3 regions of the Trichococcus flocculiformis genome follow, and region 3 is predicted to be linked to each of the others. Evidence: a T-box and tRNA genes for the amino acid it is inferred to sense, from the RefSeq annotation. Region 3 holds a T-box; the other regions hold tRNA genes.

Region 1 (7,399 bases), 390 kb from region 3:
TCCCGATTTCCCGCTCCGAAAAGACACTCTCAAACAAAAACTTATGCTCCCCTTCGAGATTGTAGTACATACCGATAGGCGTCAATTGATCCGCATTGACCGTCAAGTGTACCGGAAACACCTTATTATGCTTTTTTGCTGCTGCAAATTCTGTTGCTGTCAGATTAAACATTCCATTCACCCCTAATGAGATTTTTTGCTGTTTCTGCTTGATTCAGGGGATTTTGGGTACAAAAAAAGCCACAACATCCCCTATAATGGGACGATGTAGCCGCGGTGCCACCCATATTAGTTCTCTACTGTTGACTCACACCCGACACTGTCGTTCTTTGCGCTCCTTGCCTCCTTATCGGAATCAAGGACCCAATGCGTCACCAAAAAATGGGCTATGCATTGTTTTCGCGCTAATACTACAGAATCAAAAAAACACTTCCTCCTCAAAAGGACGAAATGTTTCCATTCGTTTGCCACCTCAGTACAAAACTCGCTCTGCGGGTACGGATGTTACTCGATACCCCGTCCTTTTAACGGCGGACTCCCGGTTTTTGCTACTATAATTTTCGCATCACGTCTCAGAGATCCATTCACCGACAGCTACAGTGCTTGGCTTTCACTGCCCCAAACTCGCTTTGACTAAACGCCATTGGTTACTACTTCTCATCACAGATTTTATTAATTTAATTTCAATTAATTATAATCCTTTTCTCATTATTGTCAACTGAAAAATATTTGTCTTTCGAAAAACCACTGAGCCCAGGCAATAGAAAAAGAAGCCGTTCATAACAAAGTACTCCTTGTTATGAACAGCTTCTTTTGTGATACCGGCGGCCGGGGTCGAACCGGCACGCCCTCGCGGGCACTGGATTTTGAGTCCAGCGCGTCTGCCAATTCCGCCACGCCGGCATAATTATGAAGAATGCAATGTTCCATTTTGTTGTTATGGAAAGGCGGTAACCGGATTTGAACCGGTGATAGAGGTTTTGCAGACCTGTGCCTTACCACTTGGCTATACCGCCGAGATGTTGCTATTTGAAAAAACTGGGCTAGCTGGATTCGAACCAACGAATGACAGAGTCAAAGTCTGTTGCCTTACCGCTTGGCGATAGCCCAATAAGAGGGCGACTGATGGGAATTGAACCCACGAATGCCGGATCCACAAACCGGTGCGTTAACCACTTCGCCACAATCGCCATAATATAATGTTGAGACAGGGGTAGTAGGAATTGAACCCACACCGACGGTTTTGGAGACCGTTGTTCTACCTTTAAACTATACCCCTATTCAGAGGATGCTTTTTAAAGAAATGGAGGGAGGCAGATTCGAACTGCCGAACCCGAAGGAGCGGATTTACAGTCCGCCGCGTTTAGCCACTTCGCTATCCCTCCATCATATAAAAAAATGGTCCGAGACGGATTCGAACCGCCGACACCTTGAGCTTCAATCAAGTGCTCTACCAACTGAGCTATCAGACCAGAATATTAAGAAAAGCAGAACGGGTTCGTTCAGACCTGAAAGAATTTTAGGAAATCGTTCCGTATGAGCATCGTAGAGCGCAATATGCTAAGAGACTTCCTGCGTCAGCAGGTTAGTCGAATAGTATCCTTGGCTCGTAGAGACAAGGGGTTCCTTTGTCCTTTCCGAAGGGCTAACCCGTGAAGCTAGACATCTTGTAAGAAGTATAGCACACTTTCCAGAAAGTAAAAACGGCTCCGACGGGATTTGAACCCGCGATCTCCTGCGTGACAGGCAGGCATGTTGACCCCTACACCACGGAACCAATGGAGGTTGACGGGATCGAACCGCCGACATCCTGCTTGTAAGGCAGACGCTCTCCCAGCTGAGCTAAACCTCCAGGGATTGAAAATCGTAGAGCCTAGGCTCCGGTGTATCCTGTCTGTGCAACAGCTAGGATAATGATCCGTACGGGAATCGAACCCGTGTTACCGCCGTGAAAGGGCGGTGTCTTAACCGCTTGACCAACGGACCATCTTGTTTATTTTTCTGATAAAGCTACGGAGAAGGAGGGATTTGAACCCTCGCGCCGCGTTAACGACCTACACCCTTAGCAGGGGCGCCTCTTCAGCCACTTGAGTACTTCCCCTAAAAAAGAGAACTCCACTATCTGTATGCTTTATCAATGGGCCTAAATGGACTCGAACCATCGACCTCACGCTTATCAGGCGTGCGCTCTAACCAGCTGAGCTATAGGCCCTTCTTAAAAAAAGCGGGTGAGGAGAATCGAACTCCCGACATCAGCTTGGAAGGCTGGGGTTTTACCACTAAACTACACCCGCATGGCGGCTCCGACGGGATTTGAACCCGCGATCTCCTGCGTGACAGGCAGGCATGTTGACCCCTACACCACGGAACCATGCATTAAAAAAGTAACACTGTGGACTTGCGTCCAATTGCGGGGACAGGACTTGAACCTGTGACCTCCGGGTTATGAGCCCGGCGAGCTGCCAACTGCTCCACCCCGCGATAATGAATAATAAGGAAACACTGTGCGCTTACGCTCAAGTGTATCATGTCTGTACTGTCGCTAAAGCACCAACAGCCATGACAATGGCCTAAGGCCACCAAAGGAGGATAAGGGATTCGAACCCTTGCGCGCTTTTACACGCCTGACGGTTTTCAAGACCGTTCCCTTCAGCCGGACTTGGGTAATCCTCCATAAGCTGATACATTTTTTCATGGACCTTGCAGGACTCGAACCTGCGACCGGACGGTTATGAGCCGTCTGCTCTAACCAACTGAGCTAAAGGTCCGAAGCAAGGCATTATAGCGGCGAAGGGGGTCGAACCCATGACCTCCCGGGTATGAACCGGACGCTCTAGCCATCTGAGCTACACCGCCAAAAATGAAAAAATGGAGCCTAGCGGGATCGAACCGCTGACCTCCTGCGTGCAAGGCAGGCGCTCTCCCAGCTGAGCTAAGGCCCCGTGAAGATTGTTGAATCGGGAAGACAGGATTCGAACCTGCGACCCCTTGGTCCCAAACCAAGTGCTCTACCAAGCTGAGCTACTTCCCGGTAATAATTATTAAAAAATGCACCCAACAGGAGTCGAACCTGTAACCGCTTGATTCGTAGTCAAGTACTCTATCCAATTGAGCTATGGGTGCCTAAATGCCGAGAATCGGAATCGAACCGATACGGTGATCACTCACCGCAGGATTTTAAGTCCTGTGCGTCTGCCAGTTCCGCCACCCCGGCATGTTACTGTTGTTTCTTTCATAAGATCTGGCATAGTCCTTATGAAAGCGGAAGACGGGGTTCGAACCCGCGACCCCCACCTTGGCAAGGTGATGTTCTACCACTGAACTACTTCCGCGAATGGTGCCGGCTAAAGGATTCGAACCCTCGACCCTCTGATTACAAATCAGATGCTCTACCAACTGAGCTAAGCCGGCGTATTCAATTATGCGGGTGAAGGGACTTGAACCCCCACGCCTTGCGGCGCTAGATCCTAAATCTAGTGCGTCTGCCAATTCCGCCACACCCGCAAATGAGTTATGCAGGGCTCGAACCTGCGACCCTCTGATTAAAAGTCAGATGCTCTACCAACTGAGCTAATAACTCATCCTAAGAAAAAAACTCCGCAAGTAGGACTCGAACCTACGACATCATGATTAACAGTCATGCGCTACTACCAACTGAGCTATTGCGGAATAATTCACTAAACAAAAAAAAGCGCGGCAACGTCCTAGTCTCACAAAGGGAAACCCTTCACTACAATCGGCGCTAAGAAGCTTAACTTCTGTGTTCGAGATGGGAACAGGTGTGACCTTCTTGCCATCGTCACCGCACATTTTTAATTAGAGAACGTTGTTCTCTCAAAACTGAATCTACAAAAGTAAAGGGATTCCGAAAACACCGCTTGAGTTTTCTTCTTTTTAAAAATTGGTTAAGTCCTCGACCGATTAGTATTGGTCCGCTCCATACATCGCTGTACTTCCACTCCCAACCTATCTACCTGATCATCTCTCAGGGGTCTTACTCACTTAAAGTGATGGGAAATCTCATCTTGAGGGGGGCTTCACGCTTAGATGCTTTCAGCGTTTATCCCGTCCACACATAGCTACCCAGCGATGCTCTTGGCAGAACAACTGGTACACCAGCGGTGTGTCCATCCCGGTCCTCTCGTACTAAGGACAGCTCCTCTCAAATTTCCAACGCCCGCGACGGATAGGGACCGAACTGTCTCACGACGTTCTGAACCCAGCTCGCGTACCGCTTTAATGGGCGAACAGCCCAACCCTTGGGACCGACTACAGCCCCAGGATGCGATGAGCCGACATCGAGGTGCCAAACCTCCCCGTCGATGTGAACTCTTGGGGGAGATAAGCCTGTTATCCCCAGGGTAGCTTTTATCCGTTGAGCGATGGCCCTTCCATGCGGAACCACCGGATCACTAAGCCCGACTTTCGTCCCTGCTCGACTTGTAGGTCTCGCAGTCAAGCTCCCTTCTGCCTTTACACTCTACGAATGATTTCCAACCATTCTGAGGGAACCTTTGGGCGCCTCCGTTACATTTTTGGAGGCGACCGCCCCAGTCAAACTGCCCGTCTGACACTGTCTCCCTGCTCGCTAAGAGCAGCGGGTTAGAGTGGTCATATCACAAGGGTAGTATCCCACCGTTGCCTCCTCCGAGACTGGCGTCCCGGTATCTTCGGCTCCTACCTATCCTGTACATGTGATACAAACACGCAATATCAAACTGCAGTAAAGCTCCATGGGGTCTTTCCGTCCTGTCGCGGGTAACCAGCATCTTCACTGGTACTATAATTTCACCGAGTCTCTCGTTGAGACAGTGCCCAAATCGTTACGCCTTTCGTGCGGGTCGGAACTTACCCGACAAGGAATTTCGCTACCTTAGGACCGTTATAGTTACGGCCGCCGTTTACTGGGGCTTCAATTCAAAGCTTCGCTTGCGCTAACCTCTCCTCTTAACCTTCCAGCACCGGGCAGGCGTCAGCCCCTATACGTCATCTTTCGATTTTGCAGAGACCTGTGTTTTTGATAAACAGTCGCTTGGGCCTATTCACTGCGGCTGACCTTGCGGTCAGCACCCCTTCTCCCGAAGTTACGGGGTCATTTTGCCGAGTTCCTTAACGAGAGTTCTCTCGCACACCTTAGGATTCTCTCCTCAACTACCTGTGTCGGTTTGCGGTACGGGCAGTTACTTTCTCACTAGAAGCTTTTCTTGGCAGTGTGACATCAGGAACTTCGCTACTAAATTTCGCTCCCCATCACAGCTTGTCCTTGAGAGAAAAAGCATTTCACTCGTTCTCAGACTTGCTGCTTGGACACACATTTCCGATCGTGTGCATTCCTTAGCCTCCTGCGTCCCTCCATCGCTCAAACAAAAGCAACTGGTACAGGAATATCAACCTGTTGTCCATCGCCTACGCCTATCGGCCTCAGCTTAGGTCCCGACTAACCCTGGGAGGACGAGCCTTCCCCAGGAAACCTTAGTTATTCGGTGGACGGGATTCTCACCCGTCTTGCGCTACTCATACCGGCATTCTCACTTCTAAGCGCTCCACCAGTCCTCACGATCTGGCTTCGATGCCCTTAGAACGCTCTCCTACCACGGAACCCATTGGGTTCCATCCACAGCTTCGGTGATCTGTTTAGCCCCGGTAAATTTTCGGCGCAGGGTCACTCGACTAGTGAGCTATTACGCACTCTTTAAATGATGGCTGCTTCTGAGCCAACATCCTAGTTGTCTGTGCAACCCCACATCCTTTTCCACTTAACAGATACTTTGGGACCTTAGCTGGTGGTCTGGGCTGTTTCCCTTTTGACTACGGATCTTATCACTCGCAGTCTGACTCCCGGATCTAAATCAATGGCATTCGGAGTTTATCTGAATTCGGTAACCCGAGAAGGGCCCCTAGTCCAAACAGTGCTCTACCTCCATGATTCGCATATCCGAGGCTAGCCCTAAAGCTATTTCGGAGAGAACCAGCTATCTCCAAGTTCGATTGGAATTTCTCCGCTACCCACACCTCATCCCCGCACTTTTCAACGTGCGTGGGTTCGGTCCTCCAGTGCGTATTACCGCACCTTCAACCTGGACATGGGTAGGTCACTTGGTTTCGGGTCTACGACCTCATACTTATTCGCCCTATTCAGACTCGCTTTCGCTGCGGCTCCGTCTTTTCAACTTAACCTCGCATGAAATCGTAACTCGCCGGTCCATTCTACAAAAGGTACGCCATCACCCATTAACGGGCTTTGACTACTTGTAGGCACACGGTTTCAGGTACTGTTTCACTCCCCTTCCGGGGTGCTTTTCACCTTTCCCTCACGGTACTGGTTCACTATCGGTCACTAGGGAGTATTTAGCCTTGGGAGATGGTCCTCCCGGATTCCGACGGAATTTCTCGTGTTCCGCCGTACTCAGGATACTGGTAGAGCTGATTTGGATTTCGCATACGGGGCTATTACCCTATGTTGCGCAACTTTCCAGTTGGCTTCTGCTATCCATTGCAGTCTCATGTCCCAGTCCTACAACCCCAAAGAGCAAGCTCTTTGGTTTGGGCTTTTCCCGTTTCGCTCGCCGCTACTAAGGGAATCGAATTTTCTTTCTCTTCCTGCAGGTAATGAGATGTTTCAGTTCCCTGCGTGTTCCTCGATACACCTATGTATTCAGTGTAACGTAATATCCTATCAAAGATATTGGGTTGCCCCATTCGGAAATCTCCGGATCAAAGCTTACTTACAGCTCCCCGGAGCATATCGGTGTTAGTCCCGTCCTTCATCGGCTCCTAGTGCCTAGGCATCCACCGTGCGCCCTTATTCACTTAACCTATGGTTAAGCTCGCCATTGCTGGCTTGCTAACTTATTTCGTTAAAAACTCATTTAAGTCAACTTAAAACGCGGTAAAATGTTTAGGTTTCTTACTTTATTTTTGTAGTATTCAGTTTTCAAAGAACAACTTTTTTCTTGCTTGAGAGATTGATCTCTCAAAACTGAACAAAGAATGATTGAACCAAGCAAGGATTCCATTATATTCCTTAGAAAGGAGGTGATCCAGCCGCACCTTCCGATACGGCTACCTTGTTACGACTTCACCCCAATCATCTGTCCCACCTTAGGCGGCTGGCTCCATAAAGGTTACCTCACCGACTTCGGGTGTTACAAACTCTCGTGGTGTGACGGGCGGTGTGTACAAGACCCGGGAACGTATTCACCGCGGCGTGCTGATCCGCGATTACTAGCGATTCCGGCTTCATGCAGGCGAGTTGCAGCCTGCAATCCGAACTGAGAATGGCTTTAAGAGATTCGCTTGACCTCGCGGTCTTGCTGCTCGTTGTACCATCCATTGTAGCACGTGTGTAGCCCAGGTCATAAGGGGCATGATGATTTGACGTCATCCCCACCTTCCTCCG
Region 2 (7,399 bases), 410 kb from region 3:
GCTAGCCTCGGATATGCGAATCATGGAGGTAGAGCACTGTTTGGACTAGGGGCCCTTCTCGGGTTACCGAATTCAGATAAACTCCGAATGCCATTGATTTAGATCCGGGAGTCAGACTGCGAGTGATAAGATCCGTAGTCAAAAGGGAAACAGCCCAGACCACCAGCTAAGGTCCCAAAGTATCTGTTAAGTGGAAAAGGATGTGGGGTTGCACAGACAACTAGGATGTTGGCTCAGAAGCAGCCATCATTTAAAGAGTGCGTAATAGCTCACTAGTCGAGTGACCCTGCGCCGAAAATTTACCGGGGCTAAACAGATCACCGAAGCTGTGGATGGAACCCAATGGGTTCCGTGGTAGGAGAGCGTTCTAAGGGCATCGAAGCCAGATCGTGAGGACTGGTGGAGCGCTTAGAAGTGAGAATGCCGGTATGAGTAGCGCAAGACGGGTGAGAATCCCGTCCACCGAATAACTAAGGTTTCCTGGGGAAGGCTCGTCCTCCCAGGGTTAGTCGGGACCTAAGCTGAGGCCGATAGGCGTAGGCGATGGACAACAGGTTGATATTCCTGTACCAGTTGCTTTTGTTTGAGCGATGGAGGGACGCAGGAGGCTAAGGAATGCACACGATCGGAAATGTGTGTCCAAGCAGCAAGTCTGAGAACGAGTGAAATGCTTTTTCTCTCAAGGACAAGCTGTGATGGGGAGCGAAATTTAGTAGCGAAGTTCCTGATGTCACACTGCCAAGAAAAGCTTCTAGTGAGAAAGTAACTGCCCGTACCGCAAACCGACACAGGTAGTTGAGGAGAGAATCCTAAGGTGTGCGAGAGAACTCTCGTTAAGGAACTCGGCAAAATGACCCCGTAACTTCGGGAGAAGGGGTGCTGACCGCAAGGTCAGCCGCAGTGAATAGGCCCAAGCGACTGTTTATCAAAAACACAGGTCTCTGCAAAATCGAAAGATGACGTATAGGGGCTGACGCCTGCCCGGTGCTGGAAGGTTAAGAGGAGAGGTTAGCGCAAGCGAAGCTTTGAATTGAAGCCCCAGTAAACGGCGGCCGTAACTATAACGGTCCTAAGGTAGCGAAATTCCTTGTCGGGTAAGTTCCGACCCGCACGAAAGGCGTAACGATTTGGGCACTGTCTCAACGAGAGACTCGGTGAAATTATAGTACCAGTGAAGATGCTGGTTACCCGCGACAGGACGGAAAGACCCCATGGAGCTTTACTGCAGTTTGATATTGCGTGTTTGTATCACATGTACAGGATAGGTAGGAGCCGAAGATACCGGGACGCCAGTCTCGGAGGAGGCAACGGTGGGATACTACCCTTGTGATATGACCACTCTAACCCGCTGCTCTTAGCGAGCAGGGAGACAGTGTCAGACGGGCAGTTTGACTGGGGCGGTCGCCTCCAAAAATGTAACGGAGGCGCCCAAAGGTTCCCTCAGAATGGTTGGAAATCATTCGTAGAGTGTAAAGGCAGAAGGGAGCTTGACTGCGAGACCTACAAGTCGAGCAGGGACGAAAGTCGGGCTTAGTGATCCGGTGGTTCCGCATGGAAGGGCCATCGCTCAACGGATAAAAGCTACCCTGGGGATAACAGGCTTATCTCCCCCAAGAGTTCACATCGACGGGGAGGTTTGGCACCTCGATGTCGGCTCATCGCATCCTGGGGCTGTAGTCGGTCCCAAGGGTTGGGCTGTTCGCCCATTAAAGCGGTACGCGAGCTGGGTTCAGAACGTCGTGAGACAGTTCGGTCCCTATCCGTCGCGGGCGTTGGAAATTTGAGAGGAGCTGTCCTTAGTACGAGAGGACCGGGATGGACACACCGCTGGTGTACCAGTTGTTCTGCCAAGAGCATCGCTGGGTAGCTATGTGTGGACGGGATAAACGCTGAAAGCATCTAAGCGTGAAGCCCCCCTCAAGATGAGATTTCCCATCACTTTAAGTGAGTAAGACCCCTGAGAGATGATCAGGTAGATAGGTTGGGAGTGGAAGTACAGCGATGTATGGAGCGGACCAATACTAATCGGTCGAGGACTTAACCAATTTTTAAAAAGAAGAAAACTCAAGCGGTGTTTTCGGAATCCCTTTACTTTTGTAGATTCAGTTTTGAGAGAACAACGTTCTCTAATTAAAAATGTGCGGTGACGATGGCAAGAAGGTCACACCTGTTCCCATCTCGAACACAGAAGTTAAGCTTCTTAGCGCCGATTGTAGTGAAGGGTTTCCCTTTGTGAGACTAGGACGTTGCCGCGCTTTTTTTTTGTTTAGTGAATTATTCCGCAATAGCTCAGTTGGTAGTAGCGCATGACTGTTAATCATGATGTCGTAGGTTCGAGTCCTACTTGCGGAGTTTTTTTCTTAGGATGAGTTATTAGCTCAGTTGGTAGAGCATCTGACTTTTAATCAGAGGGTCGCAGGTTCGAGCCCTGCATAACTCATTTGCGGGTGTGGCGGAATTGGCAGACGCACTAGATTTAGGATCTAGCGCCGCAAGGCGTGGGGGTTCAAGTCCCTTCACCCGCATAATTGAATACGCCGGCTTAGCTCAGTTGGTAGAGCATCTGATTTGTAATCAGAGGGTCGAGGGTTCGAATCCTTTAGCCGGCACCATTCGCGGAAGTAGTTCAGTGGTAGAACATCACCTTGCCAAGGTGGGGGTCGCGGGTTCGAACCCCGTCTTCCGCTTTCATAAGGACTATGCCAGATCTTATGAAAGAAACAACAGTAACATGCCGGGGTGGCGGAACTGGCAGACGCACAGGACTTAAAATCCTGCGGTGAGTGATCACCGTATCGGTTCGATTCCGATTCTCGGCATTTAGGCACCCATAGCTCAATTGGATAGAGTACTTGACTACGAATCAAGCGGTTACAGGTTCGACTCCTGTTGGGTGCATTTTTTAATAATTATTACCGGGAAGTAGCTCAGCTTGGTAGAGCACTTGGTTTGGGACCAAGGGGTCGCAGGTTCGAATCCTGTCTTCCCGATTCAACAATCTTCACGGGGCCTTAGCTCAGCTGGGAGAGCGCCTGCCTTGCACGCAGGAGGTCAGCGGTTCGATCCCGCTAGGCTCCATTTTTTCATTTTTGGCGGTGTAGCTCAGATGGCTAGAGCGTCCGGTTCATACCCGGGAGGTCATGGGTTCGACCCCCTTCGCCGCTATAATGCCTTGCTTCGGACCTTTAGCTCAGTTGGTTAGAGCAGACGGCTCATAACCGTCCGGTCGCAGGTTCGAGTCCTGCAAGGTCCATGAAAAAATGTATCAGCTTATGGAGGATTACCCAAGTCCGGCTGAAGGGAACGGTCTTGAAAACCGTCAGGCGTGTAAAAGCGCGCAAGGGTTCGAATCCCTTATCCTCCTTTGGTGGCCTTAGGCCATTGTCATGGCTGTTGGTGCTTTAGCGACAGTACAGACATGATACACTTGAGCGTAAGCGCACAGTGTTTCCTTATTATTCATTATCGCGGGGTGGAGCAGTTGGCAGCTCGCCGGGCTCATAACCCGGAGGTCACAGGTTCAAGTCCTGTCCCCGCAATTGTCATGATTGTCGCTGCTTCAGCAGCTTACAAGCATGATACACTTGGGCGAAAGCCCACAGTGTAACCTCATAAAAGTTTTAACGCATGGTTCCGTGGTGTAGGGGTCAACATGCCTGCCTGTCACGCAGGAGATCGCGGGTTCAAATCCCGTCGGAGCCGCCATGCGGGTGTAGTTTAGTGGTAAAACCCCAGCCTTCCAAGCTGATGTCGGGAGTTCGATTCTCCTCACCCGCTTTTTTTAAGAAGGGCCTATAGCTCAGCTGGTTAGAGCGCACGCCTGATAAGCGTGAGGTCGATGGTTCGAGTCCATTTAGGCCCATTGATAAAGCATACAGATAGTGGAGTTCTCTTTTTTAGGGGAAGTACTCAAGTGGCTGAAGAGGCGCCCCTGCTAAGGGTGTAGGTCGTTAACGCGGCGCGAGGGTTCAAATCCCTCCTTCTCCGTAGCTTTATCAGAAAAATAAACAAGATGGTCCGTTGGTCAAGCGGTTAAGACACCGCCCTTTCACGGCGGTAACACGGGTTCGATTCCCGTACGGATCATTATCCTAGCTGTTGCACAGACAGGATACACCGGAGCCTAGGCTCTACGATTTTCAATCCCTGGAGGTTTAGCTCAGCTGGGAGAGCGTCTGCCTTACAAGCAGGATGTCGGCGGTTCGATCCCGTCAACCTCCATTGCAATATGTATTCTAAACTTATGGTCCGTTGGTCAAGCGGTTAAGACACCGCCCTTTCACGGCGGTAACACGGGTTCGATTCCCGTACGGATCATCATCCTAGCTGTTGCGGCTTTAGTTGCTTTCTAGACAGGATAAGAATGGATGTTAGCTCCATCCAATTATTCCTATTTAAATAGTTTTCAAATTTACGGTCCGTTGGTCAAGCGGTTAAGACACCGCCCTTTCACGGCGGTAACACGGGTTCGATTCCCGTACGGATCATTGTCATGTCTGTTGCGGCTTCGGCTGTTCTGCAGACAGGATACAAATGGAGCCCAACTCCAAGCAACACTTTCCATCTTAATAGTATTTTTAACTTAACGGTCCGTTGGTCAAGCGGTTAAGACACCGCCCTTTCACGGCGGTAACACGGGTTCGATTCCCGTACGGATCATTGTCATGGCTGTTGCAGCTTCAGCTGTTGTACAGACATGAGACACTTGAACATCAGTTCACAGTGTTTCCAGCATTATGGAGGTTTAGCTCAGCTGGGAGAGCGTCTGCCTTACAAGCAGGATGTCGGCGGTTCGATCCCGTCAACCTCCATTGGTTCCGTGGTGTAGGGGTCAACATGCCTGCCTGTCACGCAGGAGATCGCGGGTTCAAATCCCGTCGGAGCCGTTTTGTTTCTGGAAAGTGGGCTATGCTTCTAACAAGATGGCTAGCTTCACGGGTTATCCCTTCGGAAATTAGATAAATTGTACCTATTGCGCTCTACGATGCTCAGTCGGCACAATTCCCTAAATTTCTTTCAGGGCTGAACAAACCCGTTACGCTTTTCTTATTATTTTGGTCTGATAGCTCAGTTGGTAGAGCACTTGATTGAAGCTCAAGGTGTCGGCGGTTCGAATCCGTCTCGGACCACTTTTTATATGATGGAGGGATAGCGAAGTGGCTAAACGCGGCGGACTGTAAATCCGCTCCTTCGGGTTCGGCAGTTCGAATCTGCCTCCCTCCATTGTTTTAAAAAAGCGTACTCTGAATAGGGGTATAGTTTAAAGGTAGAACAACGGTCTCCAAAACCGTCGGTGTGGGTTCAATTCCTACTACCCCTGTCTCAACATTATATTATGGCGATTGTGGCGAAGTGGTTAACGCACCGGTTTGTGGATCCGGCATTCGTGGGTTCAATTCCCATCAGTCGCCCTCTTATTGGGCTATCGCCAAGCGGTAAGGCAACAGACTTTGACTCTGTCATTCGTTGGTTCGAATCCAGCTAGCCCAGTTTTTTCAAATAGCAACATCTCGGCGGTATAGCCAAGTGGTAAGGCACAGGTCTGCAAAACCTCTATCACCGGTTCAAATCCGGTTACCGCCTTTCCATAAGTATAAGTAAGATGGAAAATTGCATTCTTCATATCATGCCGGCGTGGCGGAATTGGCAGACGCGCTGGACTCAAAATCCAGTGCCCGCAAGGGCGTGCCGGTTCGACCCCGGCCGCCGGTATATTGATGCATCAACGTTTTCGGACGTTTGATGCATCTTTTTTTGGCGTTTTAATGAAAATAATCATCATCTTCAAAATTTGATTGCATTTTTTTCCGGTATTGTATTGGTGAAACATAAAATTCATCTTTGAAACAGCGAGAAAAATGGTCAGTAGAGTTGTATCCGACGGCTTCGCTAATTTCTGATATTTTTTTCTCAGAATACTTCAGTAATAGCACTGCATTATCCACTTTATACTTGTTTACAATTTCATTATAGGAAGATCCCATCAATCTTTTTATCTGTTTGCCTAAGTATGCCGCATCATAATTGAATTTTTCACCTAGAAATTGCAACGATACTGATTGGTAGTTATTTTTTATGTATGCCAGTATGGGAGTGATTTGCGAAGAAATCGTGTTTGTTGGCTTGAAGTATAGATAGGTGTTGCTAAAATTTCTTAACACTTCATTCAAAAATATATTGATGTAGCTGCAGCAAACGGCATTTGCATTCGGTTCATTGGAGTGGGATTCAATAAAAATATTCTTGATGATTTCGCAAAATTTCTCACTAGGTGGAACTACAAACAGCAAGTAATTTTTATTGGAAGTGTATAAACTATTGTGAAAGAATTGAGACAGCAGGCTATCATAACGTAAGATATCAAAAAATGAAGTGTGGAATGTACTTTTTTTGATTACTATACAGATGATGATACTCTGATCATCTGCTACTATAGTATGGTTTGTTTCGGGAGCAATAATACACAGTTCGCCTTCACTCATTGTTCTGGTTTCTCCGACACATTCAAATTTCATGCTGCCTTTTAAAACATAGTTTATTTCGAAATAATTATGACTATGAGAGTGAGCTGCTTCATTATAAAAATGAAGCAATATTTTGGCGTCTCTGTCAGAGAAAATGAAGTAGTCTTCAGATACATTTGTTGTAAATCTTTTTGGATCACGGATGATCGGCGAGATATCGATCGTGTTTTCTGAAAAAAGCTCAACTAACTACTCGCTATCGGATACGTCCCAACTAGAAAAATTTGGTATAAACGGAGTTGTAGATATTTTATTTTCCATATATGAAGATTGAATTGCTTTGACAACTGTTGTTTTCTTTTCAAACGCTAAAAAATACTCAGTCAAATAATCTTGAATAAAATAGTAAGGTGTGTAAATACTTTTCTTCACCGCGGCTCACTCATTTCTTAACTTCTGTCACGAATAATGACTAATTTTGTCGGATTATCCCCTAAAATAAACATTATCACATGAATTGAATGCGATTACAATATGGGTATATCGATCGATTATATATGGAGTATCAAAGATTAATTTTATCGGATACTTAATTCTGTACGAAGGAAGGCTACACATGAAAACTGAAGAGATCATCATCAGAGACCCTTATGTTTTGTTGTATGAAGACAAATATTATCTTTACGGAACACGGAGTAAAAGTTGTTGGGGCGAAATGGATGGATTTGATTGCTACGTCAGTGCTGATTTGGACAATTGGGAGGGGCCCTTTGAAATATTCCGTAAAGAAGAGGATTTCTGGGCAGATCAAAGTTATTGGGCACCCGAATGCTACTATAAAGAGGGAAGTTTCTATCTGGTAGCTACACTAGGAGCAGAAAACAGAAAGAAATCGGTAAATCTATTAAAAGCTGATTCGCCATTAGGTCCCTTTC
Region 3 (7,399 bases):
AAGTAGGGTTTTCTGTGTGTCCGCCCGTGTACCCGGAAACGACTGATTCGATGCCTGGTAGACTGTCGAACGGCTTGACCATGCACCAAAAACAGCCTCCAGCAAAAGTAGCTTTTTCCAATTTTGATTCGCTCACTATCCTCATTCCTTTCGTATGCGTTTACGTATGAAATGATTGTATCATATACCCAGAAGCTTACGCGCATATCTTGCTTATGATCAGCGTTTGTTGCTTGCGTTCTCTTTGGTTATTTTTGTGATGCCGCCCATATATGGCACAAGTGCATCAGGGATTGTGACGGAACCGTCTTCGTTTTGGTAATTTTCAAGTATCGCAGTTACAGTGCGGCCGACAGCCAGCCCTGAGCCATTCAACGTGTGCACAAATTCCAGTTTCCCTGTTTCTTCGTTACGGTAACGGATTTTCGCGCGGCGGGCTTGGAATGCCTCGGTATTTGAACAAGAACTGATTTCCCGGTAGGTATCTTGAGCCGGGATCCAGACTTCTATATCATACGTTTTGGCTGCGGAGAAGCCCATGTCGCCCGTGCATAACGTGATCGTACGGTGCGGCAAGTTCAAGCCTCTCAGCACCGCTTCAGCATCGTCCGTCATTTTTTCCAACTCTTCATAGGAAGTTTCCGGTTTGCTGAATTTCACCATCTCCACTTTATGGAACTGGTGCATCCTGATCAACCCTCTTGTGTCGCGTCCTGCGCTTCCGGCTTCAGAACGGAAAGACGGACTCATCGCTGTGAAATAGACCGGCAGATCCGCTTCATTCATGATTTCATCGCGGTAATAGTTCGTCAAAGGAACTTCAGCCGTAGGAATCAGCGTGAAGTTGCGCTCATCCGTCAATTGGAATACGTCCTCTTTGAATTTAGGGAATTGTCCCGTACCGAACATGGACGCTTCATTCGCCATATATGGCGGAATCATTTCCGTATAGCCATGCTCTTCGGTATGCAAGTCCAGCATATAATTGTAACAAGCGCGCTCCAGGCGGGCTCCCAGTCCTTTATAGAAGACGAAACGGCTGCCGGTCACTTTAGCGCCGCGTTCGAAGTCCAGAATATCCAATGCCTCGGCGATATCATAGTGGGCTTTTGGTTCGAAGTCGAACGCGCGCGGCGTCCCCCATCTTCTTACTTCCACGTTATCCTCTTCATCCGCACCGACAGGAACGGAGGCATGCGGCAAGTTAGGCAATCTTGTTGCGATGAAAGTCGTCTTCTCTTCGATTTCATTCAGTTCTTCATCCAATGCTTTAATTTTGTCGCCGACTTCTTTCATTTCGGCAATCTTATCATCCGCATTCTCTTTGTTGCGTTTCAATTGCGCAATTTCTTGGGAAACGCCATTGCGGTATTGCTTCAAGTTTTCCGTCTCAACGATTTTTTCCCGGCGTTGCGCATCCAATTCCTTGAATGTCACCAACTCTTCCGTTTTAACGCCACGCGCAGCCAATTTCTTTGCAGTATCTTCAAATCCATCCCTCAAAAATTTTACATCCAACATATGCTTTCCTCCTCATTATTTGTACAAAAATAGCCACTCCATCCCTAGAATAATCTGGGACGAAATGGCTTTAACGTTCGCGGTACCACCCAACTTCAGCCAGTCCCGATCAGGTCTGGCTGCGCTTCATTGCGTTAACGGACGGATCCGGAACAATTTAGTCAATTTCTTGTTTTCATTGTTCGCTTCATGTGGGGATTCAACAGGTGAAGGGTCAGTTCTCACCGAACCACTGACTCTCTGGGGCGCTTCACATCATTTACTGGTCACATGCATGGCTTTCTCTATTCAATTGGTCTAAGCTTCGATACCCTCATTTTACTGAACAAACCCTGTGCTGTCAATAATGCGACGGTTTTCCGTTAAACCCTCAGCTCTTAAGGATCAGTCAAAAAAACCTCCGACAAAATCGGATACTGTTTGCCAAGCTTTTCCGAACAGGTCTCCGACAACACGACCGCCGCGCACAAATATATTGGCTTTTTCAACGCTGCTTGCCACTGCGACTTTGACATCCTCGGAGGTCGTGCCGTCCAGATAACCAAACTCATCACCTTCGACCGTCACAGCGACGGACCCGACTTCAGTTCCTTTTTCGATAGGCGCTTCAATCTCGCCGTCCTCATTCAGGCTCTCTTCCGCCGGTGTGAAAACAGTTGTGAGCGCGAGCTCTTCCGCACCTTTTTCGGTAACGGTCACCAGGTCTTCGTTGTAGACAAGCCCGACCTCTGTTTGCTTCCCTTTGGCCACGGTAATCGGTTCTTGCGTGGAAACAGCCTCGCCTTTTGTTGCTACCGTCGTCTTCTCGAAGGTTGAGAAGGCATAGTCCATCAAGCGCCCCGTTTCCTTAAAGCGCTTGGTGCTCTCATCAGCACCGATGACCACGGTGATGATCCGCATATCATCCTGAACGGCTGTACCAGTAAAGGATGCACCCGACTCCAGTGTTGTTCCGGTCTTCAGACCGTCCACACCTTCACGATAATAGAACATGCCAGGCAACATCAAGTTGTAGCTGTGCATCATGATTTCATCGGATGTTCCCGCTTGGAAAGCCAACTCCGGCACGGCAGTCGTTTCCAAAACTTCAGGGTAATCATCGATCAGATGATCCGCAACCATCGCTACCCCGCGCGCAGTCATTTTGTTGTAGCCATCAGACGATGCACCCGGATAAAGATGCTCTTCCGGCATATCGCTGTTCGACAAGCCGGTGGCATTATAAAGTTCATAATTATCTACGCCCCACTCATCCAACTGAGCCTTCATCAAATCAACGAACTTCGCCTCCGAACCAGCCAAAGCTTCCGCTAAAGCGATCGTCGATCCGTTTGCGGAATAGATCAATGCGGACTGATAAAGTTCTTCCACGGAATACGTGATGTCCTGACGCAAAGGCACATTGGAAAAGTTGTAGTTCTGGCTGACTTCATAGACGTAATCGCTGACGGTGATTTGCTTGTCCCAAGCCAATTTGCCTTCTTCGATGGCTTCGAGTATCAAGTAGATACTCAGCATTTTTGTCATTGAGGCGATGCCCAGTGCCTCATCCCCATTTTGGTTCATAAGCACTTTATCTGTTTCATCTTCTATCACGAAAGCGGCTTTCGCATCGATAGAAGGTTGTTCAGCAGCCAAGGCAACCGGTGCAACAAACAAGCTGTTCACCAATACCGAGGCCGCCGAAATTGTTCCCATGATCATTTTTCTGTTTTTTATAGTTATCATTGTTTGTAGTTATCTCCAATCAGTCATTTCGTTCGGTTGATATACCCTTCTATGTTAGCGGAAATGGCATAAAAAGACAACCAAAAAAAGGAACGTACACAGAAAACGTACGTTCCTTATTCCTTGGCAACCGGAGTCTGTTTCAAGGGGAGATGCAGCACGAATTTGGTTTCCGCCTCATCCGATTCCGCATAGATATATCCGCCATGGAGCGTGACGATGCTTTGGGCGATCGCCAATCCAAGCCCGGTTCCCCCAGTCTCCTTCGAACGGGAATTTTCCACCCGATAAAAACGCCCGAACAACTCCTGCAGCGATTCTTCAGGGATGTGCTCCCCATTGTTCTTCACGGAAACAATCACTTCGGAACCTATCTTTTCGGCTTCGATGTGAACCCACGTGCCGCCATGCGCATACTTCAGGGCATTGGAAATCAGATTGTTGAAGACACGGGCCATTTTATCGACATCCATTTCGATCATCAACGGACTCGTTTTCATGATCACCTCAATCTCCATATGGCGCTTGCGCGACTCCAACTCATAGTCCGCGACAATCTGCTCCAAAAAATTGCCGATGTTGATTGTCTTCAACAACAGCGGTGTCGTCGGTTGTCGCACTTTCGTGTATTCGAAGAGATCATCAACAAGCACCTTCATCTGCAGCGCTTTTGTGTAAGCGATATGGATATATCGCAAAGCATCCTCTTCACTTGTGAATTGCTTATCCTCTATCAATCCCAGGTAACCGATGATGGAAGTCAAGGGGGTCCGGATATCGTGACTGACGTTCGTGATTAATTCATCTTTCGATTGTTCGATTTTCCGTTCCTCTGCCATCGCTTGGACCGTACTTTCCACCAGCGTATTGATGCTGTCCACAACATCAACATAGCTACCGGCATTGTTCGCATCGATCCGATGATCGAAGTGCCCCGCTGCGATATAATGCAATTCGTCCAGAATATGCGTCAGCTGCATCTGCTTGTATCTCCTGGTCAAACGCCAGCCAGTGAAGATGGCCGCAAAAATGGCCGCTATCCATTGAAAAACATCATCGTAAATAGTCAAGAACGCATCGACTACCATCACGAATCGCCTCAAGGAGGGAACTTCCCTCAAAATCATCGGAGGGTTTGCGACCAGTCGGTTGAACATCAGCTCCATCCCGATGTAGAGCAGATAGACGATACCCAGCGTCAACGCCCCTTCAAAAACGAGTTCACTCAGTTCTTTTTTTTTCAACTTGTTAAACAAAGCTGCAGCCTCCCAGCTGTTTTTTTTGCCAATGTGCCTACAGGCTTGCTTATTCGCCGATCTTATAGCCTACACCCCAAACGGTCTGGATGACCTTCTCGCCCCCTGTAGCCTCTTCAATTTTATCGCGGAGATGACTCACATGCACCATAACGGTCTTGGCCGATACGATACTCTCTTGTTGCCAAACACGTTCAAAAATTTCATCGGCACTGAAGACGCGATTCGGATGGCTCGCCAATAGGTGCAAAATACCAAATTCCAGCGCGGTCAACTGGATACTTTTCCCGTTCAGCGTCTTTACCTCATGGGAATCTTTCTTGATGATCAGCGGACCTATTTCGATCGAATCCACCTCTGCTGCATCTGCCTGCATAGTGGTCCTGCGCAAGAGCGATTTGATGCGAGCCATCACTTCCAGTGGATTGAACGGCTTGGAAACATAGTCGTCCGCACCTGTCGTCAACCCTTGGATTTTATCCATATCGGCGGATTTTGCGCTCAACATCAGAATCGGGATCGGATTGTTCTGTTCCCGCAGCTCCCTCACTACCGAGATGCCATCCTTCTTCGGCATCATCACATCCAAAATGATCAGTTGGATATCCGCATTCTCCTCAAGCTTGTGGAAAGCGTCCACGCCGTCATAGGCTTTTATCGGATCGTATCCTTCATTTTTGCAATAAATGCTCAACAAATCCACGATTTCCCTGTCGTCATCGACGATCAAAATTTTACTCATATCGGACAACCCTTTCCCCAAAATATGTATTTTTCCCCATCGTACCAAAGTGTTCTAAATTTTTGCTTAAGGAAGCATAAAGAAATTCCATTTTAATTATATCAGAAAGCCCCAGCAAACTGCGAACATAAGAAAAAACGCCCGAGAACAGTGTCCCGGGCGTTTTGGTTTCTTGCCTGTTTATCTATGGATGGAGTAGTTTGGTGCTTCTTTAGTGATTTGGATGTCATGCGGATGGGATTCGATCAATCCGGCACCGGACATCTTGATGAATTGTGCATTTTCGCGAAGCTCCTGCAGATTGCCGGCACCAACATAACCCATACCGGAACGGACACCGCCGAGCAGTTGGAAGATGATATCGCTGGCTGCCCCTTTATAAGCGACACGGCCTTCGATACCTTCCGGAACCATTTTCTTCGCTTCATTCACCCCGCCTTGGAAGTAGCGGTCGCTGGAGCCTTTTTCCATTGCCGCCAGACTGCCCATGCCACGGTATGTCTTGAAACGACGGCCTTGGAAGATTTCGAATTCGCCCGGAGACTCATCCGTACCAGCCAACATACTGCCCAACATGACGGCATGTCCACCGGCAGCCATCGCTTTGACGATGTCTCCCGAATACTTGATTCCGCCGTCAGCGATAATTGCTTTGCCGTATTCTCTCGCCACACTTGCAGCATCATAGATGGCTGTGATTTGCGGAACACCAACACCGGCTACGACACGGGTCGTACAAATCGAGCCCGGTCCGATTCCGACTTTGACTACATCGACTCCGACGTCAAACAAAGCGCGGGTTCCTTCTGCAGTCGCTACATTTCCGGCAATCAAGGTTGCGTCAGGGAACTGATCGCGGATTTCTTTAATTTTGCGGATAACGCCGGCGCTATGGCCATGCGCTGTGTCGATGACGATTGCATCTGCACCGGCATCCAATAAGGCTTGGGCACGTTCGAACGTATCGCTTGTCACACCTACTGCAGCCGCAACGATCAAACGGCCGTGTGCATCTTTTGCGGAGTTGGGAAACTCAATTACTTTTTCGATATCCTTGATTGTGATCAGACCAGCCAGACGGCCACTGTCATCAACTAGAGGTAATTTCTCAATTTTATATTTTTGCAGGATGGATTCGGCATCCTTCAAAGAAGTCCCTACAGGAGCGGTAACCAAGTGTTCTTTTGTCATCACATCGCCGATCGGAACTTGGTAGTCTGCAATGAAGCGCAGATCGCGGTTCGTCAAAATCCCTACCAACTTGCGGTCTTCCATATCATTGACAACAGGCACACCGCTGATACGGTATTTACTCATGAGATTCTCTGCTTCAGAGACCAAGTGATCAGGGGTCAGGAAGAATGGGTCGATGATGACGCCACTTTCGGAACGTTTTACTTTATGCACTTCTTCAGCCTGCGCTTCGATGGTCATGTTTTTATGGATGACGCCCAACCCGCCTTGGCGGGCCATTGCGATTGCCATCGCCGAATCGGTAACTGTGTCCATACTTGCGCTTATGATAGGAATATTCAAGTGTAAATTTTTAGCTAAATCAATCGATAAATCCACATCGTTAGGTAATACATGGCTTTCAGCCGGGACTAATAATACATCATCAAAAGTAAAACCTTCTCTAGCGAATTTTGTTTCCCAATTTGACATTTTCGATGAACACTCCTTTTTATTTATGCTGATTTTTTATCATCTAAAATACCACCCTCAACAACCCACGTCAAGCGCAAAGCCCCCTTTATCATACAATTCTCATATAGCAGCGCTTTTTCTCGAATGCTATTTATTTACACCTGATATAATGTTCGGAATTAACGCGTTCGGTTATGTCCTTTGATTCATTTTCAGTTTTTTCTCTATCAATATACGAAAATAGCCGAGATACAAGTATTCCTTTGCATCTCGGCCTCCACCAATTGACGGGCTACAATATGCCGCCCATGATATGATATTTTTTCTTCAAATATACTTTTGCAGCAAAACCTATCCCCGCAATCCCAAGATACACCCACGCAGATAGCGCGATATTAATGCTTGCTGGAATAAGCATCATGGAAACAGTCATGATGAGCATCCAAAGCAGCATAGCACCTGTCGTCGCAAAGATATATTTCCCAAAGCCTTTTTCGCCTTTTGG

The links. The T-box of region 3 lies ahead of serS (serine--tRNA ligase). A T-box ahead of a tRNA ligase gene usually reads a tRNA of that ligase, here a tRNA-Ser.
Region 1: it has a tRNA-Ser gene. The T-box ahead of serS (serine--tRNA ligase) is inferred to sense a tRNA for this amino acid. The anticodon was not compared.
Region 2: it has a tRNA-Ser gene. The T-box ahead of serS (serine--tRNA ligase) is inferred to sense a tRNA for this amino acid. The anticodon was not compared.

Annotation. Positions count from the first base shown of each region.
Region 1 is NZ_OY759718.1:67,647-75,045, forward strand. It holds gene trpE (anthranilate synthase component I) at 1-172, opposite strand, end outside; tRNA gene ACKPCD_RS00465 (tRNA-Leu) at 820-903, opposite strand; tRNA gene ACKPCD_RS00470 (tRNA-Cys) at 946-1,016, opposite strand; tRNA gene ACKPCD_RS00475 (tRNA-Gln) at 1,039-1,110, opposite strand; tRNA gene ACKPCD_RS00480 (tRNA-His) at 1,118-1,190, opposite strand; tRNA gene ACKPCD_RS00485 (tRNA-Trp) at 1,209-1,279, opposite strand; tRNA gene ACKPCD_RS00490 (tRNA-Tyr) at 1,305-1,385, opposite strand; tRNA gene ACKPCD_RS00495 (tRNA-Phe) at 1,400-1,472, opposite strand; tRNA gene ACKPCD_RS00500 (tRNA-Asp) at 1,705-1,777, opposite strand; tRNA gene ACKPCD_RS00505 (tRNA-Val) at 1,780-1,852, opposite strand; tRNA gene ACKPCD_RS00510 (tRNA-Glu) at 1,915-1,986, opposite strand; tRNA gene ACKPCD_RS00515 (tRNA-Ser) at 2,014-2,101, opposite strand; tRNA gene ACKPCD_RS00520 (tRNA-Ile) at 2,139-2,212, opposite strand; tRNA gene ACKPCD_RS00525 (tRNA-Gly) at 2,224-2,294, opposite strand; tRNA gene ACKPCD_RS00530 (tRNA-Asp) at 2,296-2,371, opposite strand; tRNA gene ACKPCD_RS00535 (tRNA-Met) at 2,409-2,481, opposite strand; tRNA gene ACKPCD_RS00540 (tRNA-Ser) at 2,584-2,673, opposite strand; tRNA gene ACKPCD_RS00545 (tRNA-Ile) at 2,695-2,768, opposite strand; tRNA gene ACKPCD_RS00550 (tRNA-Met) at 2,783-2,856, opposite strand; tRNA gene ACKPCD_RS00555 (tRNA-Ala) at 2,870-2,942, opposite strand; tRNA gene ACKPCD_RS00560 (tRNA-Pro) at 2,958-3,031, opposite strand; tRNA gene ACKPCD_RS00565 (tRNA-Arg) at 3,050-3,123, opposite strand; tRNA gene ACKPCD_RS00570 (tRNA-Leu) at 3,129-3,214, opposite strand; tRNA gene ACKPCD_RS00575 (tRNA-Gly) at 3,261-3,332, opposite strand; tRNA gene ACKPCD_RS00580 (tRNA-Thr) at 3,336-3,411, opposite strand; tRNA gene ACKPCD_RS00585 (tRNA-Leu) at 3,423-3,504, opposite strand; tRNA gene ACKPCD_RS00590 (tRNA-Lys) at 3,508-3,580, opposite strand; tRNA gene ACKPCD_RS00595 (tRNA-Asn) at 3,596-3,669, opposite strand; rRNA gene rrf (5S ribosomal RNA) at 3,692-3,807, opposite strand; rRNA gene ACKPCD_RS00605 (23S ribosomal RNA) at 3,902-6,816, opposite strand; rRNA gene ACKPCD_RS00610 (16S ribosomal RNA) at 7,029-7,399, opposite strand, start outside.
Region 2 is NZ_OY759718.1:55,198-62,596, reverse strand. It holds rRNA gene ACKPCD_RS00445 (23S ribosomal RNA) at 1-2,045, shown strand, start outside; rRNA gene rrf (5S ribosomal RNA) at 2,140-2,255, shown strand; tRNA gene ACKPCD_RS00435 (tRNA-Asn) at 2,279-2,352, shown strand; tRNA gene ACKPCD_RS00430 (tRNA-Lys) at 2,368-2,440, shown strand; tRNA gene ACKPCD_RS00425 (tRNA-Leu) at 2,444-2,525, shown strand; tRNA gene ACKPCD_RS00420 (tRNA-Thr) at 2,537-2,612, shown strand; tRNA gene ACKPCD_RS00415 (tRNA-Gly) at 2,616-2,687, shown strand; tRNA gene ACKPCD_RS00410 (tRNA-Leu) at 2,734-2,819, shown strand; tRNA gene ACKPCD_RS00405 (tRNA-Arg) at 2,825-2,898, shown strand; tRNA gene ACKPCD_RS00400 (tRNA-Pro) at 2,917-2,990, shown strand; tRNA gene ACKPCD_RS00395 (tRNA-Ala) at 3,006-3,078, shown strand; tRNA gene ACKPCD_RS00390 (tRNA-Met) at 3,092-3,165, shown strand; tRNA gene ACKPCD_RS00385 (tRNA-Ile) at 3,180-3,253, shown strand; tRNA gene ACKPCD_RS00380 (tRNA-Ser) at 3,275-3,364, shown strand; tRNA gene ACKPCD_RS00375 (tRNA-Met) at 3,467-3,539, shown strand; tRNA gene ACKPCD_RS00370 (tRNA-Asp) at 3,630-3,705, shown strand; tRNA gene ACKPCD_RS00365 (tRNA-Gly) at 3,707-3,777, shown strand; tRNA gene ACKPCD_RS00360 (tRNA-Ile) at 3,789-3,862, shown strand; tRNA gene ACKPCD_RS00355 (tRNA-Ser) at 3,900-3,987, shown strand; tRNA gene ACKPCD_RS00350 (tRNA-Glu) at 4,015-4,086, shown strand; tRNA gene ACKPCD_RS00345 (tRNA-Val) at 4,149-4,221, shown strand; tRNA gene ACKPCD_RS00340 (tRNA-Glu) at 4,246-4,317, shown strand; tRNA gene ACKPCD_RS00335 (tRNA-Glu) at 4,416-4,487, shown strand; tRNA gene ACKPCD_RS00330 (tRNA-Glu) at 4,588-4,659, shown strand; tRNA gene ACKPCD_RS00325 (tRNA-Val) at 4,739-4,811, shown strand; tRNA gene ACKPCD_RS00320 (tRNA-Asp) at 4,814-4,886, shown strand; tRNA gene ACKPCD_RS00315 (tRNA-Phe) at 5,057-5,129, shown strand; tRNA gene ACKPCD_RS00310 (tRNA-Tyr) at 5,143-5,223, shown strand; tRNA gene ACKPCD_RS00305 (tRNA-Trp) at 5,250-5,320, shown strand; tRNA gene ACKPCD_RS00300 (tRNA-His) at 5,339-5,411, shown strand; tRNA gene ACKPCD_RS00295 (tRNA-Gln) at 5,419-5,490, shown strand; tRNA gene ACKPCD_RS00290 (tRNA-Cys) at 5,513-5,583, shown strand; tRNA gene ACKPCD_RS00285 (tRNA-Leu) at 5,629-5,712, shown strand; gene ACKPCD_RS00280 (helix-turn-helix domain-containing protein) at 5,763-6,593, opposite strand; gene ACKPCD_RS00275 (glycoside hydrolase family 43 protein) at 7,081-7,399, shown strand, end outside.
Region 3 is NZ_OY759718.1:461,524-468,922, reverse strand. It holds gene msrA (peptide-methionine (S)-S-oxide reductase MsrA) at 1-136, opposite strand, end outside; gene serS (serine--tRNA ligase) at 220-1,521, opposite strand; T-box leader at 1,574-1,806, opposite strand; gene ACKPCD_RS02495 (serine hydrolase) at 1,906-3,249, opposite strand; gene ACKPCD_RS02490 (sensor histidine kinase) at 3,366-4,505, opposite strand; gene ACKPCD_RS02485 (response regulator transcription factor) at 4,555-5,247, opposite strand; gene guaB (IMP dehydrogenase) at 5,428-6,912, opposite strand; gene ACKPCD_RS02475 (DUF1129 domain-containing protein) at 7,187-7,399, opposite strand, start outside.